Regions from separate parts of the Micromonospora sp. NPDC050495 genome, predicted to be linked through region 1. Evidence: riboswitches for the same ligand, from Rfam matches in the RefSeq annotation. Region 1 holds a riboswitch; each other region holds the start of a gene.
The links. Region 1 has a riboswitch for S-adenosylmethionine ahead of AB0I11_RS18390 (GNAT family protein). Riboswitches for the same ligand answer to the same signal wherever they lie in the genome.
Positions count from the first base shown of each region.

Region 2: linked by a shared signal. The riboswitch ahead of AB0I11_RS25535 (aminotransferase class V-fold PLP-dependent enzyme) and the one ahead of AB0I11_RS18390 (GNAT family protein) in region 1 are both predicted to bind S-adenosylmethionine.
Region 3: linked by a shared signal. The riboswitch ahead of thrC (threonine synthase) and the one ahead of AB0I11_RS18390 (GNAT family protein) in region 1 are both predicted to bind S-adenosylmethionine.

Region 1 is NZ_JBFAJK010000017.1:30,183-35,526, reverse strand. It holds gene nhaA (Na+/H+ antiporter NhaA) at 1-1,286, shown strand, start outside; gene AB0I11_RS18390 (GNAT family protein) at 1,416-2,075, opposite strand; SAM riboswitch class IV at 2,054-2,168, opposite strand; gene AB0I11_RS18385 (ABC transporter substrate-binding protein) at 2,548-4,119, shown strand; gene AB0I11_RS18380 (ABC transporter permease) at 4,128-5,084, shown strand; gene AB0I11_RS18375 (ABC transporter permease) at 5,081-5,344, shown strand, end outside.
Region 2 is NZ_JBFAJK010000033.1:67,387-72,730, forward strand. It holds gene AB0I11_RS25525 (metal-dependent phosphohydrolase) at 46-687, opposite strand; gene AB0I11_RS25530 (FUSC family protein) at 754-2,013, shown strand; gene AB0I11_RS25535 (aminotransferase class V-fold PLP-dependent enzyme) at 2,035-3,297, opposite strand; SAM riboswitch class IV at 3,348-3,468, opposite strand; gene AB0I11_RS25540 (PrsW family intramembrane metalloprotease) at 3,492-4,973, shown strand; gene AB0I11_RS25545 (hypothetical protein) at 5,001-5,168, opposite strand.
Region 3 is NZ_JBFAJK010000033.1:46,004-51,347, reverse strand. It holds gene AB0I11_RS25460 (hypothetical protein) at 1-404, shown strand, start outside; gene AB0I11_RS25455 (hypothetical protein) at 616-969, opposite strand; gene thrC (threonine synthase) at 1,022-2,311, opposite strand; SAM riboswitch class I at 2,324-2,456, opposite strand; gene AB0I11_RS25445 (DMT family transporter) at 2,529-3,491, opposite strand; gene AB0I11_RS25440 (metalloregulator ArsR/SmtB family transcription factor) at 3,581-3,889, shown strand; gene AB0I11_RS25435 (DUF4232 domain-containing protein) at 3,897-4,631, shown strand; gene AB0I11_RS25430 (DoxX family protein) at 4,643-5,092, opposite strand; gene AB0I11_RS25425 (ABC transporter permease subunit) at 5,242-5,344, opposite strand, start outside.

The DNA.
Region 1 (5,344 bases):
GCGTGAGACGTGGCGCGGCGTACGCGCCGGTCGCCGTCGTGATGTGGGGCGCGCTTCTGGTCAGCGGAGTCGACCCGGTGGTGGCCGGACTGGCCATCGGGCTGACCGCGTTCGCCTACTCTCCGGGACGCGCCGAGCTCGAGCAGGTCAGCGGACTGTTCCGGTCGTTCCGTGAGCAGCCGACGCCCACGCTCGCGCGGACGGCGTCGATCGGCCTCGCGAACACGCTGTCGCCCAACGACCGCCTTCAGCGCATCTACCATCCCTGGTCCAGCTACCTCATCGTGCCGCTGTTCGGCCTGGCCAACGCCGGCATCAGCATCGACGGTCCGTTCCTGGCCCAGGCGTTCACCTCACCTCTGACCTGGGGCGTGCTGCTCGCGTATGTCGTCGGCAAGCCGCTCGCCGTGATCGGCACCTCGGCCGGGCTCACCTGGGTCTCACGCGGTCGCATCCGTCCGGCCGTGGGCTGGGCGGGCGTGCTCGGAAGCGGCACGATCGCCGGCGTCAGCTTCACCGTGTCGCTGCTGATCGCCGGCCTGGCCTTCACCGGCGACCACCTGGCCGAGGCCAAGGTCGGGGTGCTCAGCGCCGCGATCGTGTCCTCGGCGCTGACCTGGACCGCGTTCCGGGTCACCCACATGTTGCCCAAGGACACGCGCATCCGGGCGCTGTTCGGCGACATGACGGAGCTGACCGACCTCATCCCCGACGTTGACGAGCAGCGGGACCACGTCCGCGGCCCGGCCGACGCGTCGGTGACGCTGGTGCAGTACGGCGACTTCCAGTGCCCGTACTGCGGGAGGGCCGAGCCGGCCGTCCGACAGCTGCTGGGCCACGCCGACCTGCGTTTCGTGTGGCGCCACCTGCCGCTGCCAGACGTGCACCCGCACGCCCAGCTCGCCGCGGAGGCCGCCGAAGCGGCGGCCGCCCAGGGCAAGTTCTGGCAGATGCACGACCTGCTGCTCGACCACCAGGACAAGCTGAGCCTCACCGATCTGCTCGGATACGCCGGCGACCTCGGCCTGGATCAGAAGCGCTTCCACGACGAGCTCACGAGCCACGCCCACGCCGCTCGCATCGACCGCGACATCGACTCGGCCGACCACAGCGCAGTGTCCGGCACCCCGACCTTCTTCATCAACGGCCGCCGCCACCACGGCGCCTACGACATCGCGACCCTGACCACCGCCATTCGTACGGCCCGCGCCCGGGCCCGCCTCGGCCGCGCTGGGCCGGCGACCGGTGACCAGGCGCGTCCCGTCGACGTGACGGCACGCCGGTAGGCCGTCAGGTCGCGCCGTGCGACCTCCTGCCGGGACGGGACGCGACCGGAGCGTCACGAGGATCCGGGACCTCGTCGAGGCGTGCGCGGAAGCGCCGGCGCGTTGGCGCGTTCGGCGGATCGGCCGAGGTCACCGGCCTTCGGCGAGCCGGGTGTGCAGGCGGGTCCGGCAGGCCGGCCATTCCGAGGCGAGGATGGAGTACATCGCGGAGTCCCGGAGCAGGCCCTCCTCACCCGGCGCCCAGGACCGCGACCAGCAGCGCAGCACGCCCTCGAACTGCGCGCCCACCCCCTCGATCGCCGCGCGGGAGCGCGCGTTGCGCGCGTCGGTCTTGAGGTCGACGCGGGCCACCCGCCACTGCTCGAACGCGTGGGCGAACAGCAGGAACTTGGCCTCGGTGTTCAGCCCGCTGCCCTGGGCCGAAGCGGCCAGCCAGGTGAAACCGACCTCGACCGCGCACAACTCGTCGCGGTCCGGCCACAGCCGCGGATCCCAGTAGGCGGTCGCCCCAACGGCGCGTCCGGACGCCTTGGCCACCTGCGCGTACGGCAGCAAACTCCCGGCCGCGGCCCGGGCCAGCTGAGCATCGATGTAGTCGCTCACCTCGCCCGCGGTGGGCACCCACGTGAAGCGGTACGAGGTCCGGTCCTCCTCGGCCGCTCTGGCCAGGTCCGCGGCGTGCCGGTGCTCCAGCGGCTCCAGCCGGACACGTTCACCGTCGAGCAGCGGCGCGGTCAGTCTCGTGGGGAATGGCAGGGGAGTGCTCCGTCCGCGACTTGCCTGGCACACCCTGTGCCGGGCCGGGTCCTCACCCGGAGCACCCCACCCGCGTAGGAGGGTTGCCGGCCAGCAAGCCGGGGCTTCGCGCTGGCACTCATGACCTGGCGTCACGGTAGCGACGGTGTTGGGGCCGACGCAATCCACATTTCCACGCCTGACAGGTGCGCGAGCGCCGCTGCCGGCCGGTCGGGTTCGGACGCCGGACCCGTGACCCCGGCGAGGTCCGCGCCTTCCTCGACCGGACCGTCGCGAACCTGCCCGCCGCGCGGCGCCTGGCCCGGGTGGTCGGCCGCTGGGGCTCGTCCTGGCGCAGACCGGAGGTCTTGCGGAGCAGTTCGTATACAACATACGCTCCCCGAATCGCCCACTCGAGGAGCTCCCAATGACGAACCTCAGTGACCCGAGCCTGCGAAGGCTCTCCCCATTACGGGCAGCTGTGGCGGCGCTCGCCGTCGCCTGCACCGTCGTAGCGTGCTCGCCGGTGTCGAACGACGAGGGCGGCGCCAAGTCCGGTGAGGACCAGGCGGCAGGACAGGACAACTTCGGTACGCCGGCCGACCCGGCCGCCGTGAAGAAGGGCGGCAAGCTGGTCATCGCCCTCTCCGCGGAGCCCGACGCGCTGGACCCGACGCTGTCGCGCAGCCTCTACTCGCGCTACGTCTTCCAGGCCATCTGCCAGAAGCTCTACGACGTCAACGAGCAGGCCCAGGTCGTACCGCAGCTGGCCACCGCCCTGCCGAGCACCAGCAGCGACGGCAGGACGGTCACCATCCCGCTGCGCCAGGGCGCGCGGTTCGCGGACGGGACGCCGTTCGACTCCGCCGCGGTCAAGGCCACCCTGCAACGGCACCTGACCAACGCCCGCTCCGCGCGCAAGAGCGAACTCGGTCCCATCGAAACCGTCGACGCGCCCGACGCCAACACCGTCGTGATCCACCTGAAGCAGCCGTTCGCGCCGCTGGTCGGGGCGCTGGCGGACCGGGCCGGCATGATCATGAGCCCGAAGGCGCTGCAGAGCCTCGGCGACAACTTCGCCAACGCGCCGGTCTGCGTCGGCCCGTTCAAGTTCGCCAAGCGGGTGCCGCAGAACTCCATCGACGTGGTCCGCGACCCGAACTTCTACGACGCCAGCAAGGTCAACTTCGACGCCATCTCCTGGCACATCCTCAGCGACGCGAGCATCCGGGCGGCCAACCTGCGCTCCGGCGACGCGCAGGTCGCCGACAGCATCTCCACCCAGGACTACGCCGCGTTGCGCGGCGACTCCTCGCTCACCGTGCTCCAGTCCCAGTCGCTGGGCTACCAGGGGCTCACCTTCAACATCGGCAACGTCGACGGCGTCGGCACCCCGCCGAAGCCGATCAACCGGCCGATCGCGCAGAACGCCAAGGTCCGGCAGGCCTTCGAGTACGCCCTCGACCGCAAGGCGCTGGTCCAGGCCGTCTTCAACGGACTCTTCGCCCCCGCCTGCTCACCGATCTCGCCGGCCAGCCCGTTCTCGTCCGAGCAGGCGCAGACGTGCGTCCCGCACGATCCCGCCAAGGCCAAGCAGTTGCTGTCCGAGGCCGGCGTGCAGACGCCGTACCCGGTGGCCATGCTCATCTCGAACACGCCCGACTCGCTGCGCCTCGCGCAGGCGTTGCAGGCCATGGTCAAGGACGGCGGGTTCGACCTGAAGATCAACCCGGTGGAGTACTCCTCGCTCCTCGACGAGCAGGACCGCGGCAACTTCGAGCTGCTGCAACTGGGCTGGAGCGGGCGGATCGACCCGGACGCCAACATCACCAACTTCGTCGGCACCGGCGGCAGCCAGAACGTCTCCGGCTACAGCAACCCGCAGCTCGACACCGCGCTCACCCAGGCCCGGCAGTCCAACGACATCGAGGAGCGCAAGAAGCTCTACGGGCAGGCGGTGGCGATCCTCCAGCAGGACGACGCGCTGATCTACCTCTACCGGCAGCGGAACCTGACCGCCGTCTCGCAGAAGATCCAAGGCCTGCAGGTCTTCCCGGACGGCGTGATCCGGGCGGCCTTCGCCGGGTTCACCAAGTAGGTCATGTCGTGGCTCGCTATCTGCTCACCCGTGCCTGGCACTCGGCGTTGACGCTGCTGCTGTCGACGGTCGTGGTGTTCCTCGGGGTGCGGGCGCTGCCCGGGGACCCGGCCCTCGCCCTCGCCGGCGAGGACCGGTCCCCGGAGGCGCTGGAGGCCATCCGGCACCACTACGGGCTCGACCAGCCGCTGCCGATCCAGTTCGGGCAGTACGTGGCGCGCGTCGTGCAGGGCGACTTCGGGGTGTCGATCCGGACCGGGATACCGGTCTCCTCGATGCTCGGCACCGCCCTGCCCGTCACCGTCGAACTGTCCCTGCTGGCGATCGTCCTCGCCGCCGCGCTCGGCGTCGGGGCCGGGGTGCTCGCGGCGGTCCGCCGCGGGCGCCCCGCCGAGTGGCTGGCCAACGGGCTGGCCCTGATCGGCCTGTCGGTGCCGCACTTCTGGCTCGGACTGCTGGCGATCCTCTACCTCTCCGTGGCGGCCGGGCTCTTCCCGGCCTCCGGCTTCGTGCCCCTGCTCCAGGACCCGGTGGACAACCTGCACCACATCGTCCTGCCGGCCGTCATTCTCGGCACCGGCCTCGCCGCCATCATCATGCGGCAGACCCGGTCGGCGATGCTGGAGGCGCTCTCCTCCGACCACGTCCGGACGGCGAAGGCGAAGGGTCTGCGGCCCCGGGCCGTCATCACCCGGCACGCCCTGCGCAACAGCCTGATCGTGGTGGTGACGATCGTCGGCCTGCAACTCGGTGGCCTGATCTCCGGCGCCGTCGTCACCGAGCAGATCTTCGGGCTGCCCGGCTTCGGCAAGATGACCATCGACGCGGTGTTCCAGCGGGACTACCCGGTGATCCAGGCGGTCGTCCTGCTCACCGCCACCGCGTACATCGTGATCAATTTCCTGGTGGACCTGCTCTACTCGGTCATCGATCCGCGCATCCGGGTGACGGGGGAGCCGGCATGACCGTCCTCAGCGTACCGATGGCGGACGCCGCTCCCGCCGGCATCAGCCGGCGCGCCCGGGTCCTGCGGCGACTGCGCCGCAACCCGCTCGCCGTGGTGAGCTTCGTGGTGCTCGCGCTCGCGGCCGTCGTCGCCCTGCTCTCGCCGTGGATCGCGCCGCACGAGGTCCAGCAGACCGATTTCGCCCACACGTTCTCCCCGCCGGGCACCCCCGGGCACCTGCTGGGCACCGACGACCTGGGCCGGGACGTACTGTCCCGG
Region 2 (5,344 bases), on a different contig from region 1:
GAGGGGGCGGGGCGAGGGGAGCGAGAGGGTGGGGGAGGCCAGGGGTTATGGGTGGGGGAGGGTGGTTAGTTCGCGGGTGAGGTTGGCGCGGGCGGGGGCTTCCCAACGGGCGTGGAGGGCCGGCAGGCGGTAGAGCGCGGGCAGGGCGAGCAGGTGGGCGAGGACCTGGCCGCGACCGGCGCGGAAGGCGGGCTCGGGGACGTGGGCGTACTCGCGGCGGACGGCGGCGGCGTACCGGTCGTAGCGGTCCGGCGGGGCGGCCAGGATCGCCAGGTCGGCGTCGCAGAGCAGGGCGCCGTCCGGGTCGTCAGCGGCGACCGTGTGGTCGGCGGTCAGCAGCACCAGCCGGCGTACCTCGGTCACCGCCGGGGCCGGTAGCCCGGCGCCGGCGAGCAGCTCGCCGGCCAGTTCCGCGCTGGCCCGCTCGTTGGCGTCGCCGCCGGCCCGGGGGTCGTAGACGGCGTCGTGGCACCACGCCGCGAGCCGGACCAGCTCGGGGCGGCGGGCTGACCCGGCGTACCCGTCGACGACGGCCAACACGGCCCGCAGATGGGGCAGGGCGTGATAGTGCCGGTGCGGCTCCCGCCAGCCGGCCACCAGCCGGGACCCCGCCCGCGCCACGCCCGCCGGGTCGGCCGCCCCGGCCGCGTACGCCGCCGCCTGCCACCGGTCGATCAGCTCGTCCACCCGGTGCAGTCTGCCGCACCGCCGCCCCGGCAGGATTCAGCCCTGACCGGGCGGGTAGTCCCGCCCATGGCCGGGGACCGACGATCGCCGTTTCTGCGGCGTGCGCCGCTGCGTGAAGGACTGGTCGACGTGGACGGGCCCCGGGTCACCGAGGCGATGGAGCAGCTGCGGGAGCGGAGCCGGGCCACCCTGCACGACCGGCTGCACCGGGTGCGGATGGCCGCCGGCCTGGCCGTGCAGGCGGGCCTCGCCGCCGGCCTCGCCTACCTGATCTCGCACCGGCTGCTGCACAACCCGCAGCCGGTGTTCGCGCCGATCTCCGCGGTCGGCACCCTCGCGGCCTCCGTCGGGCAGCGGTTCCGCCGGACCGTGGAGCTGATCGTCGGGGTGGCGGTCGGGGTGGCCGTGGGCGACCTGCTGATCTATTTCCTCGGCACCGGCGCCTGGCAGCTGGCGCTGGTGGTGACCGCGGCGATCCTGCTGACCATCTTCGCCGGGGCCAGCGTGGCCATCGTGATCCAGGCGGCGGCCACCGCGGTGCTGATCGTCACGCTCAGCCCGTCCACCCAGAACCTGGAGATACCCCGCTTCGTCGACGCGTTCCTGGGCGGCGGTATCGCACTGGTGGTCACCGCGATCCTGCTGCCACTCAACCCGCTCCGGGTGATCAACCGGGCCGCCCGGCCGGCGTTGGACCTGCTCGCGTCGCAGCTCGACAGCTGCGCCGAGGCGCTGCGAAGACGGGACCGGCACGCGGCCCAGCAGGCGCTGCACCGGTTGCGGGAGAACAAGGAGGAGCTGGCCGCGCTCTCCGAGGCGATCGAGGGCGCCAAGGAGACCATCACCATCTCCCCGGCCCGCTGGCACCGGCGCAACGAGCTGACCCACTACGCGGAGGCGGCCGACCCGATCGACCGGGCGATGCGCAACAGCGGCACCCTGATCCGCCGCTCGGTCACCATCATCGAGGACGAGGAGCCGATCCCCGAGCCGATGGTCGACGCCATCGCCCACCTGGCCGAGTCGGTCCGCCTGCTGCGGCACGAGTTCGCCGTCGGGGAGGAGCCCGAGCAGGCCCGGGAGCGCTCGCTCCGCGGGGTCAGCGAGGCCGGCCGGGCGTACACCGAGGGGGTGGGGTTCTCCGGCAGCGTGGTGATCGCCCAGGTACGCACCACGGCCAGCGACCTGCTGGTGGCCTCCGGGATCGACCAGGAGGAGGCGAACCGGCTGGTCCGGCAGGCGTTCGGCGACAAGGAGCAGCGCAGCGGCGAGATCACCGAGCAGAGCCCCGCCCCGAAACCCCCCACCGCCCCACCGGTCGGCTGACCCCACCCCTCCCGGGACCGGTCAGGCCAGCGTGGCCAGGGCGGTGAGCAGGGCGTCCACGTCGGCGCGGGTGGTGCCGAGGCCCAGGCTGGCGCGCAGCGCGGTGGGCGGCAGGTCGGTCCGGCCGGCGCGGGCGGCCGCCTCGGTCAGCAGCCGGCGAGCCAGCGGGTGGGCGCAGAACAGGCCGTCGCGTACCCCGATCCGGTGCGCGGTCGCCAGGTGGGCGGCCACCTCGGCGGAGTCCCGGCCGGCGACCACGAAGCTGACGATGCCCACCCGGGGCGCGTCCGGCGCGAAGGTGCGCAGCTCCAGCACGTGCGGCAGGGCGGCGATGCCGTCCCGCAGCCGGGCCAGCAGGGCCTGCTCCCGGGCGTGCAGCGCGTCCCGGTCGGCCTCGGCGAGCGCCGCGCAGACCGCCGCGAGGGCCACCGCGCCGAGCAGGTTCGGGGTGCCCGCCTCGTGCCGGGCCGGGCCGGTGGCCCAGCGCACCTCGTGGGTGCCCGCGCCGACGTGGCTGGTGGCCCCGCCCCCGGCCAGGTACGGCGGGGCCGCGTCCAGCCAGTCGCTTCGGCCGACGAGCACGCCCGCCCCGAACGGGGCGTACAGCTTGTGCCCGGAGAGCGCCAGGTAGTCCACGTCCAGCGCGGCCAGGTCGACCGGGGCGTGCGGGGCGAGCTGGGCGGCGTCCACCAGGATCCGGGCGCCGTGCCGCCGGGCCACCCGGGCCAGCTCGGCCACCGGCCAGCGCTCCCCGGTCACGTTGCTCGCGCCGGTCACCGCGACCAGCACCGGCAGCCCCGGCCGGGCGTCCCGGGACAGCTCGCCGAGGGCCGCGTCGAGGGCGCGTACCGCCCCGCCAGGGCTCTCCGGCACCGGCAGCCGTACCGAGCCGCGCGGCCAGGGCAGCAGGTTGGCGTGGTGCTCGCCGGCGAAGGTGACCACGGTGGTGCCGGCGGGCAGCGCCCGGGCCAGCAGGTTGATCGCGTCGGTGGTGTGCCGGGTGAAGATCACGTGATCGTCGGGGCGGGCGCCGAGGAAGTCGCCGACCGTCTGCCGGGCCCGCTCGTAGGCCAGCGTGCAGCGCCGGGACAGCGCCCCGGCGCCCCGGTGCACGCTGGCGTACCAGGGCAGCAGCTCGGCCACCGCGTCGGCCGCGGCCCGCGCGCAGGGTGCGCTGGCCGCGTGGTCCAGGTTGATTTCCCCCGGTACGCCGAGCACGCCGAGCGGGTCCGGCCGGGTCGGCGGCGGCAGGGTGGGCAGCGAGGGTACGAGGGTGACGGTCATCGGCCGAACCTCCCGGGTCCAGGGGACCCCGGGGGATGGTACCGGGACGGGGTCCGCGCTTGCCCAGCACGCCGTTCGGGCTGGGCCCGGTCATCACCCGGGGCACCCCACCGCGAACTCGACGAGGGTTGCCGGCCAGCAAGCCGGGGCTTGACGCTGGCGCTCGTGACCTGCCCGGCAGCATAGCGGCCGCGATGCGGCCGGACCAGAGGGGCCCGGGGAACTACGCTGACGGCATGCCCGACACCCCGCCCGGCGGAGCCCTTCCGCCGCCGCCGACCGCGCCCGCCGCCCCTCCGCCGGGGCCGGCGACCCCCCGGATGCCCCTGCGCCGGGTGGGCTGGCGGCGGTTCCTGGCGCTCGCCGGCGTGGTGCTGCTGATCGCCGCCGGCGCCGTGTTCATGGTCTTCACCCTGGGCGAGAGCCTGGGCGCCGAGGCCCTGCTGGTCGGCGTGATCGCGGCCATCCTGCCGGTGCCGGTGCTGGTCTCCTGTTTCCTCTGGCTGGACCGGTACGAGCCGGAGCCGCTGAAGTATCTGATCTTCTGCTTCGCCTGGGGCGCGTTCGTCTCGACCGCGATCTCGCTGCTGGTCAACGAGACCGGCGCGAAGCTGTTCCAGAACTGGGGGCTGCCCAGCGCGCTGACCGCCGTGCTGGTGGCGCCGTTCATCGAGGAGTTGACGAAGGCGGCCGGGCCGATCCTGCTGTTGATCTTCCGGCGGCGCGAGTTCTCCGGGATCACCGACGGCCTGGTCTACTGCGGGCTCTCCGCGGTCGGCTTCGCCATGGTGGAGAACATCCTCTACCTGGGTGGCTACGGCTACCGCACCGGTGTCGAGGAGTACGGGCCGGCCACCGGGGCGCAGCAGGTCATCGCCATCTTCATCGTCCGGATCCTGCTGTTCGGCTTCGCCCACCCGCTGTTCACCTCGATGACCGGCGTGGGGCTGGGCGTCGCCGCCCGCAGCGCCGACCGGCGGGTCCGGCTGCTCGCCCCGATCGCCGGCCTGCTGCTGGCGATGATGCTGCACGGCACCTGGAACCTGCTGCCCTCGCTGGCCGTGGCCACCGGGCAGCCGGTGATCGTCCTGTACGGCTACATCGGCGTGATGGTGCCGATCTTCTTCGGCATGGTCGGCCTGGCCGTCTGGCTGCGGGCCTGGGAGGGGCGGCTCACCGAGCGGACCCTGCCGGACTACGTCCGGGCCGGTTGGCTCACCCCGCCCGAGGTGGCCGCCCTGGGCAGCCTCGGCCGGCGGCACGCGGCCCGGACCTGGGCCCGGCGGGTGGCCGGCGACGGTGGGGTGAAGGCGATGCGCGGATACCAGTTCGCCGCCACCCGGCTGGCGCTGCTGCGCGACGGGATGCGCCGAGGGCTGGACCGCAAGCCGGCCGAGCGGGACCGGACAGCGCGGGAGGAGCGGGAGTTGCTGGACGCGATCGGGGCGTACCGGTCGTTCTTCGTGGGCCGCGACCCGCAGGCGCCGCTGGGGGTGTGGGACGGGCACCGCTACCACCTGCGTTTCCCGGACGGGTCGCAGCGGGCGGTCGAGGCGCCGGACGAGCCGGTGGTGCCGATCCCGGTGGTGCTGGCCCCGCCGCCGCCCCCGGTCGGTCCCGGCCCGGCCGGCTGGTACGGCCCGCGCCCGGCCGCGCCCTGGTCCCCGGGCGGCTGACCGCCCGGGCCGCGCCCGGGACCGGGGTCAGCTCATCAGGCCGGTGAGGAAGTCGCCGAAGCCCTGGAAGATGGCGACCAGGGCGGCCCCGATCCCCTTGAACAACTGGGCGGCCCCGTCCGGCCGGAACGCCATGAAGTAGATCAGGAACGCGACGAATCCCCAGCTCAATATCTTCTTCACGACTACCGGCATGATCCCCTCCCCAGGGCGCTGAGGTGCCTGGGCTTCCCGCCGGGCGGCGGAGCAAACGGCACCCCGGGGGCAGGGGTCTAGAGGCAACGCCGTTCAGTTAGGTCGGTGGCTCGCTTGTCAAGGTTCGTTGGTGATGACGTCGATGTTGGTGGTGGCTTTGTAGGTGCGGCGGTCGA
Region 3 (5,344 bases), on a different contig from region 1:
CCGCGGCGGCGGTCCTCCAGTTGCCGGCGGCCTGCCGGGCCCGGGTGGCGCTGTTGACCTACGGCACCCCGCTCGGCCGGCTCTACAGCCGGGTCTTTCCGGCGTACCTCGGGCCCGCGGTGCTCCGTGAGCTCGGTGACCGGGTGGACTGGCGGTGGATCAACCTGTGGCGGCGTACCGATCCGGTCGGCGGCCCGGTCTTCCCGCCGGAGCTGCCCCGCGACGATCCGGCCGCCGGGGTGGACCGCCGGGTCCGCGACCCGAAGGCGCTGGTCATCCCGGCGGGCGACACGGTGCCGCCGGCGATCGGCCGGCACCGCTTCCAGCCGGACGAGGACCTGCACCGCGCGGTGTGCGACCTGGCCGGCCGGCTGCCGCCACCTGGGGCCGGGCCGACCGGCTGAGGGCCACGGACAGCGACAGGGCCGGCGGAGTTCCGCCGGCCCTGTCGCGAGGTTGGTCGGGAGGGACGTCCGCACAACGCCTCTGGCGTTGGGTCGCAAGAACTTGAAAAGTCTCCGGCGGATGCCCTCCCGCACCGAGCATCTTGCGCCGTCCGGTTCCTGCCGTCAAGTCCTTGAGGGTGGTTTTCTGGCACTCACCGGATACCGCCGGTTACCCACCGCTCTCTCCCGATCCTCCGCTCGGGCCGGTTGCCCTCGGCCGGACAGCCGAGCGAACGGTGCGGAGCCCGGCCCACAACAGGACGGCACCGCCGCCGATCAGCACCGGTTCGAGCGCGAAGCCGGTGGCCAGCCCGCGCCGGTCCGCCAGGGCGCCGAGCAGGCCGAGGGTGAGCGCGAGCGAGAGCGGGTAGAGGTTCGCGATGCCCAACCCGGCCAGGAACAGCGCCCCGACGGCGAGAGCCGCCGCGCCCGCCGGGCTGACCACCCTGGCGCAGTCGCTACGGGACCAGGGCGCCCGTTGCGCCCGGTGGCCCTCGGCCTGACCAGCCCGGCTCCGGATCACCGCTGGCACGTCGTGGTGCGCGACACCACCCGAACCACCGGTTGAGCGACCCCTAGGCGAGCAGGCCGGCGTCGCGGGCGGCCCGCAGCGAGGGCTTGATGCGGTGGGTGGGGCCGACCTGCGGGGCGACCGCGTCGATGGTCTTCAGACCCTCGCCGGTGTTGAAGACCACCGTCTCGGCGGCCGGGTCGAGCCGACCGGACTCCACCAGCTTGCGCAGCACCGCGACGGTGACCCCGCCGGCGGTCTCGGCGAACACCCCGGTGGTGCGGGCCAGCAGCCGGATGCCGGCGCGGATCTCGTCGTCGTCGGCGTACTCCATCCAGCCGCCGCTGCGACGGACCGCCTCCAGCGCGTAGAGGCCCGCCGCCGGGTCGCCGATGTTCAGCGACTTGGCGATGCCGGTGGGCTTGACCGGGGTGATCGTGTCGGTGCCGGCGTGCAGCGCGGTGGCGATCGGGTTGCAGCCGGCCGACTGCGCGCCGAACACCTTCCAGCCGCCGGCCGGCGCCTCGACCAGGCCGATCTCGACCAGCTCGGCGAACGCCTTGTCGATCTTCGTGAGCAGCTCGCCGCTGGCCATCGGGATGACCACCTGGGCCGGGATCCGCCAACCGAGCTGCTCGGCCACCTCGTAGCCGAGGGTCTTGGAGCCCTCGGCGTAGAACGGCCGGACGTTGACGTTGACGAACGCGGTGTCCTCGAACTCGTCGGTCTCCACCAGCTCGCCGCAGAGCCGGTTCACGTCGTCGTACGAGCCGTCGATGGCGACCAGGTCGCCGCCGTAGACGGCGGTGGTGACCACCTTGCCCGACTCCAGGTCGCTGGGGATGAAGACCACCGACGGCGCGCCGGCCCGGGCCGCGTGGGCGGCCACCGAGTTGGCCAGGTTGCCGGTCGAGGCGCAGGCGTACCGGGTGAAGCCGAGCGCCCGGGCGGCGGTCAGCGCCACCGAGACGACCCGGTCCTTGAACGAGTGGGTGGGGTTGGCGCTGTCGTCCTTGACCCAGAGCGGGGCGGTGATGCCCAGCTCGGCGGCGAGGTTCGGGGCGGACACCAGCGGGGTCAGTCCCGGGTCCAGGGTCACCCGGGTGGCCGGGTCCTGGCCGGCCGGGAGCAGGGCGGCGTACCGCCAGAGGTTCTTCGGGCCGGCCTCGATCTGCTCGCGGGTGACGGCGGCCAGCGCGGCGGCGTCGTAGTCGACCTCCAGCGGGCCGAAACACTCGTAGCAGGCGTGCTGCGCGGCCAGCGGGTAGCGCGCGGAACAGGCGCGACAGACCAGGGCGCGGGCCGGGCTGAGGGTGGTGTCGATGCCGGAGACGGCGGGAAGCGTCGACGTCATGTCGAGAAGGTCCTCTCATCTTTCCCCGCATCGCCGGATGCGGCGGGGACGGAATTGGCACCTGCCCGCGGTCGCTCGTCGTCGAGCGCGCGGGTGGTTGCCGGGGCGTCATCGGGCCGTATCCCTCAGCCCCTCTGGATGAGGTATGCAGTTGTGCCGTCGAGTCTATGCGCCGCCGGAGGCCGCGCCACCTGGGGATCCCACGGTGTGGGCCGGCTCAGCGCCCGAACACCGCGACCGGCTCCACCACGGCCGGCCGGTCGACCACGGCGTCCGGCGCCGGGGTCGCCGCGGCGCGGGTACGGGTGGCGAGGTTCGCGGCCACCAGGGCGGCGATGGTCAGCCCGGCGCCGACCAGCTCCACCGGGACCGGCCGGTAGCCACGCAGGATCTGCACCGCGAACGTGGCCACCGGCACCAGGTTCATGAAGAGCGCGGCGTTGGCCGGGCCGAGCCGTCGTACGCCGGTGTTCCAGGCCAGCACCGCGAGGACGGCGCCGACGAGCACCGCGTACCCGAGCTGGGGAGCGACCGCGACGAGGTCGGCGGCGGCCGGCGCGTGCTGGAGCCCGGCGAGGTCGGCGACGGTGCTGGCGGCGAGCATGGCGAGCATGCCGGCGACGGCGGTGAGCGTGGTGTACCGCAGCGCGGACCACTCGGGGAACCGGCTCGCGCCGTGGGTGTAGAACGCCCAGCCGAGCACCGCGCCGATCATGAGCAGCCCGCCCAGGCCGAACTGTCCCAGCCCGTCCAGCCGACCCCGGGTGATCACCAGGCCGACGCCGACCAGGGCGACCAGCGAGAGGCCGAGCAGCGCCGGCCGGGGCCGTACGCCGTCGCGCGCCCAGCGGACCAGCTGGGTGACCAGCGGCACGGTGGCCGCGAAGAGCGCGATCTGCTGCGGGGTGGCGTGGCCGAGGGCGAGGTTCATCAGCGTGTTGAAGCCGGCGAAGCCGAGCGCGCCGAGCAGCGCCACCTCGACTCCGCGTCGCTGGGTGGCCAGGGCGGCGACCCCCTCGCGCGCCAGCAGCAGGGCGAGCAGCACGGCGGTGGCCAGCACGTACCGGGCGGTGGTCAGGTTGAGCGCGTCCACCCGGGTGAGCGCGCTGGCCAGCACGGGGAACATGACTCCCCAGCTGATTACGGCGAAGATCGGCAGGGTGGCGTGACGGGAACGCATCGCAGCTCCTATGTTCGAGTACCGTCGAACCAACGGCCCGACTCTAGGAGCTTGTTTGACGATTGTCGAACATAGGTTACCCTGGTCACATGGAGCTGCACGAACCCGAGCTGCGGGACGTACCGGTGACCGCCGTGCTGGCGGCGCTGGCCGACGACGTCCGGCTGCAGATCGTCCGGGCCCTCGCCGAGGGCGGGGAACACGCCTGCGGCACCTTCGAGTTCGGCGTCTCCAAGGCGACCCGCAGCCATCACCTCAAGGTGCTGCGCGAGGCCGGCCTGACCCGGACCCGGCTCGCCGGCACCAGCCGGTTCGTGCGCCTGCGCCGCGAGGAACTGGACCGCCACTACCCGGGCCTGCTCGACGCGGTCCTCGCCGGGCCCGGCCGGGCGGCCTGATCACCCGATGCGGAGCACGGCGCGCCTGATCGGCGCCCTCACCGGCGTGACGCTGCTGGCCGCCTGCGCCCCGACGCAGGGGCCGGCCGGGAGGCCGCCCGACCGGCTGCCCACGGCGCCGGCGGGTGTCGACCCGCTGGCCACCACACCGCCGCGGCCGGGCGCCCCCACGGCCGACCCGACGCCCGCCGCCGCCTGCTCGCCGGAGGGCATCCTGATCACCGAACTCGGGGTGAGCGCCGCGATGGGGCTCCGGGCGATGGGCCTGGAGCTGGTCAACTGCGGCGACCGGCCGTACGAGCTGAGCGGCTATCCGGCGGTCCGGCTCCGGGATGCCGACGGCGATCCGATCACGGTGCGGATCATCCCGGGCGCGGCCCCGATCACCGCCGGCTTCGACCACCCGCCCACCCGGATCGTGCTGGCCCCCGGCGAGCGGGCCGGCGCCGCGCTGATCTGGCGCAACCTGGTCACCGACCCGACGGTGGTGGCGGCCAACGGCACCGCGCTCGACGTCGCCCCGGTGGCCGGGCGGCCCGCGTACCCGGTTGCCCTGGACGGACCGATCGACCTGGGCAACACCGGCCGGCTGGGGGTCAGCGCGTGGGAGCGCAGGAAGCCGGGCCCGGCCACCGACGCGCCCACGCCGCCCGCCCCGGCGTCGCCCACGACCCCGCCGGTCAACCCGCTGGCGCACCAGAGCCCGGTACGGGAGCGCCCGTACCGGACTCTGGTGCGCTAGCTAGTGGGCGTTCAGACCGGGACCGAGGCCGGCGGGGCCGTGGCGGGCTCGGCCGGGGTGGCCCGGCGGCGGGCCAGCGCCGCGTCCAGCGCCCAGCTTCCCGGGCCGAGCACCGCGACCAGCAGGAACGACCAGCAGAAGAGCGCGGCCAGCTCGCCGCCGTTCTGGATCGGCAGCAACTCGTGCGGCTGGTGCACCGTGAAGTACGCGTACGCCATCGACCCGGAGGCGAGCAGCGCGGCGGGCCGGGTGAACAGGCCGACCAGCACCAGCGCGCCGCAGACGAGCTGGATCAGCGCTGCCCACCAGCCGGGCCAGGTGGCGAACGGGATAGCCGCACCGGAGCCCCGGTTGCCACCGAGGACGCCGAAGATCGACGCGGCGCCGTGACACAGGAAGAGCGCGCCCACCACCACGCGGTACAGGGACAGGACGGGGCCGCTCAGCTGGGCCGGAATCATGTGGAACCTCCTGGGCCGGATATCGGACGGATCCAGGATGGCGATCACACATATCGATGTTAACCGATTTCTTTGCAGGCGGGACAATCTCGTGGGAACGCTCCCATGATATGGGCGAGCAGGCTCCCGCGGGTACCCCGCCGGTCAGCTCAGCTCGTGACGTCCTTGCGGGTGAAGCGCCAGAAGGCCAGGCTCCAGAACAGCGTCGCGTAGACGATCGCCGAGAACACGCCCTTGACCACGTCGTCGGTC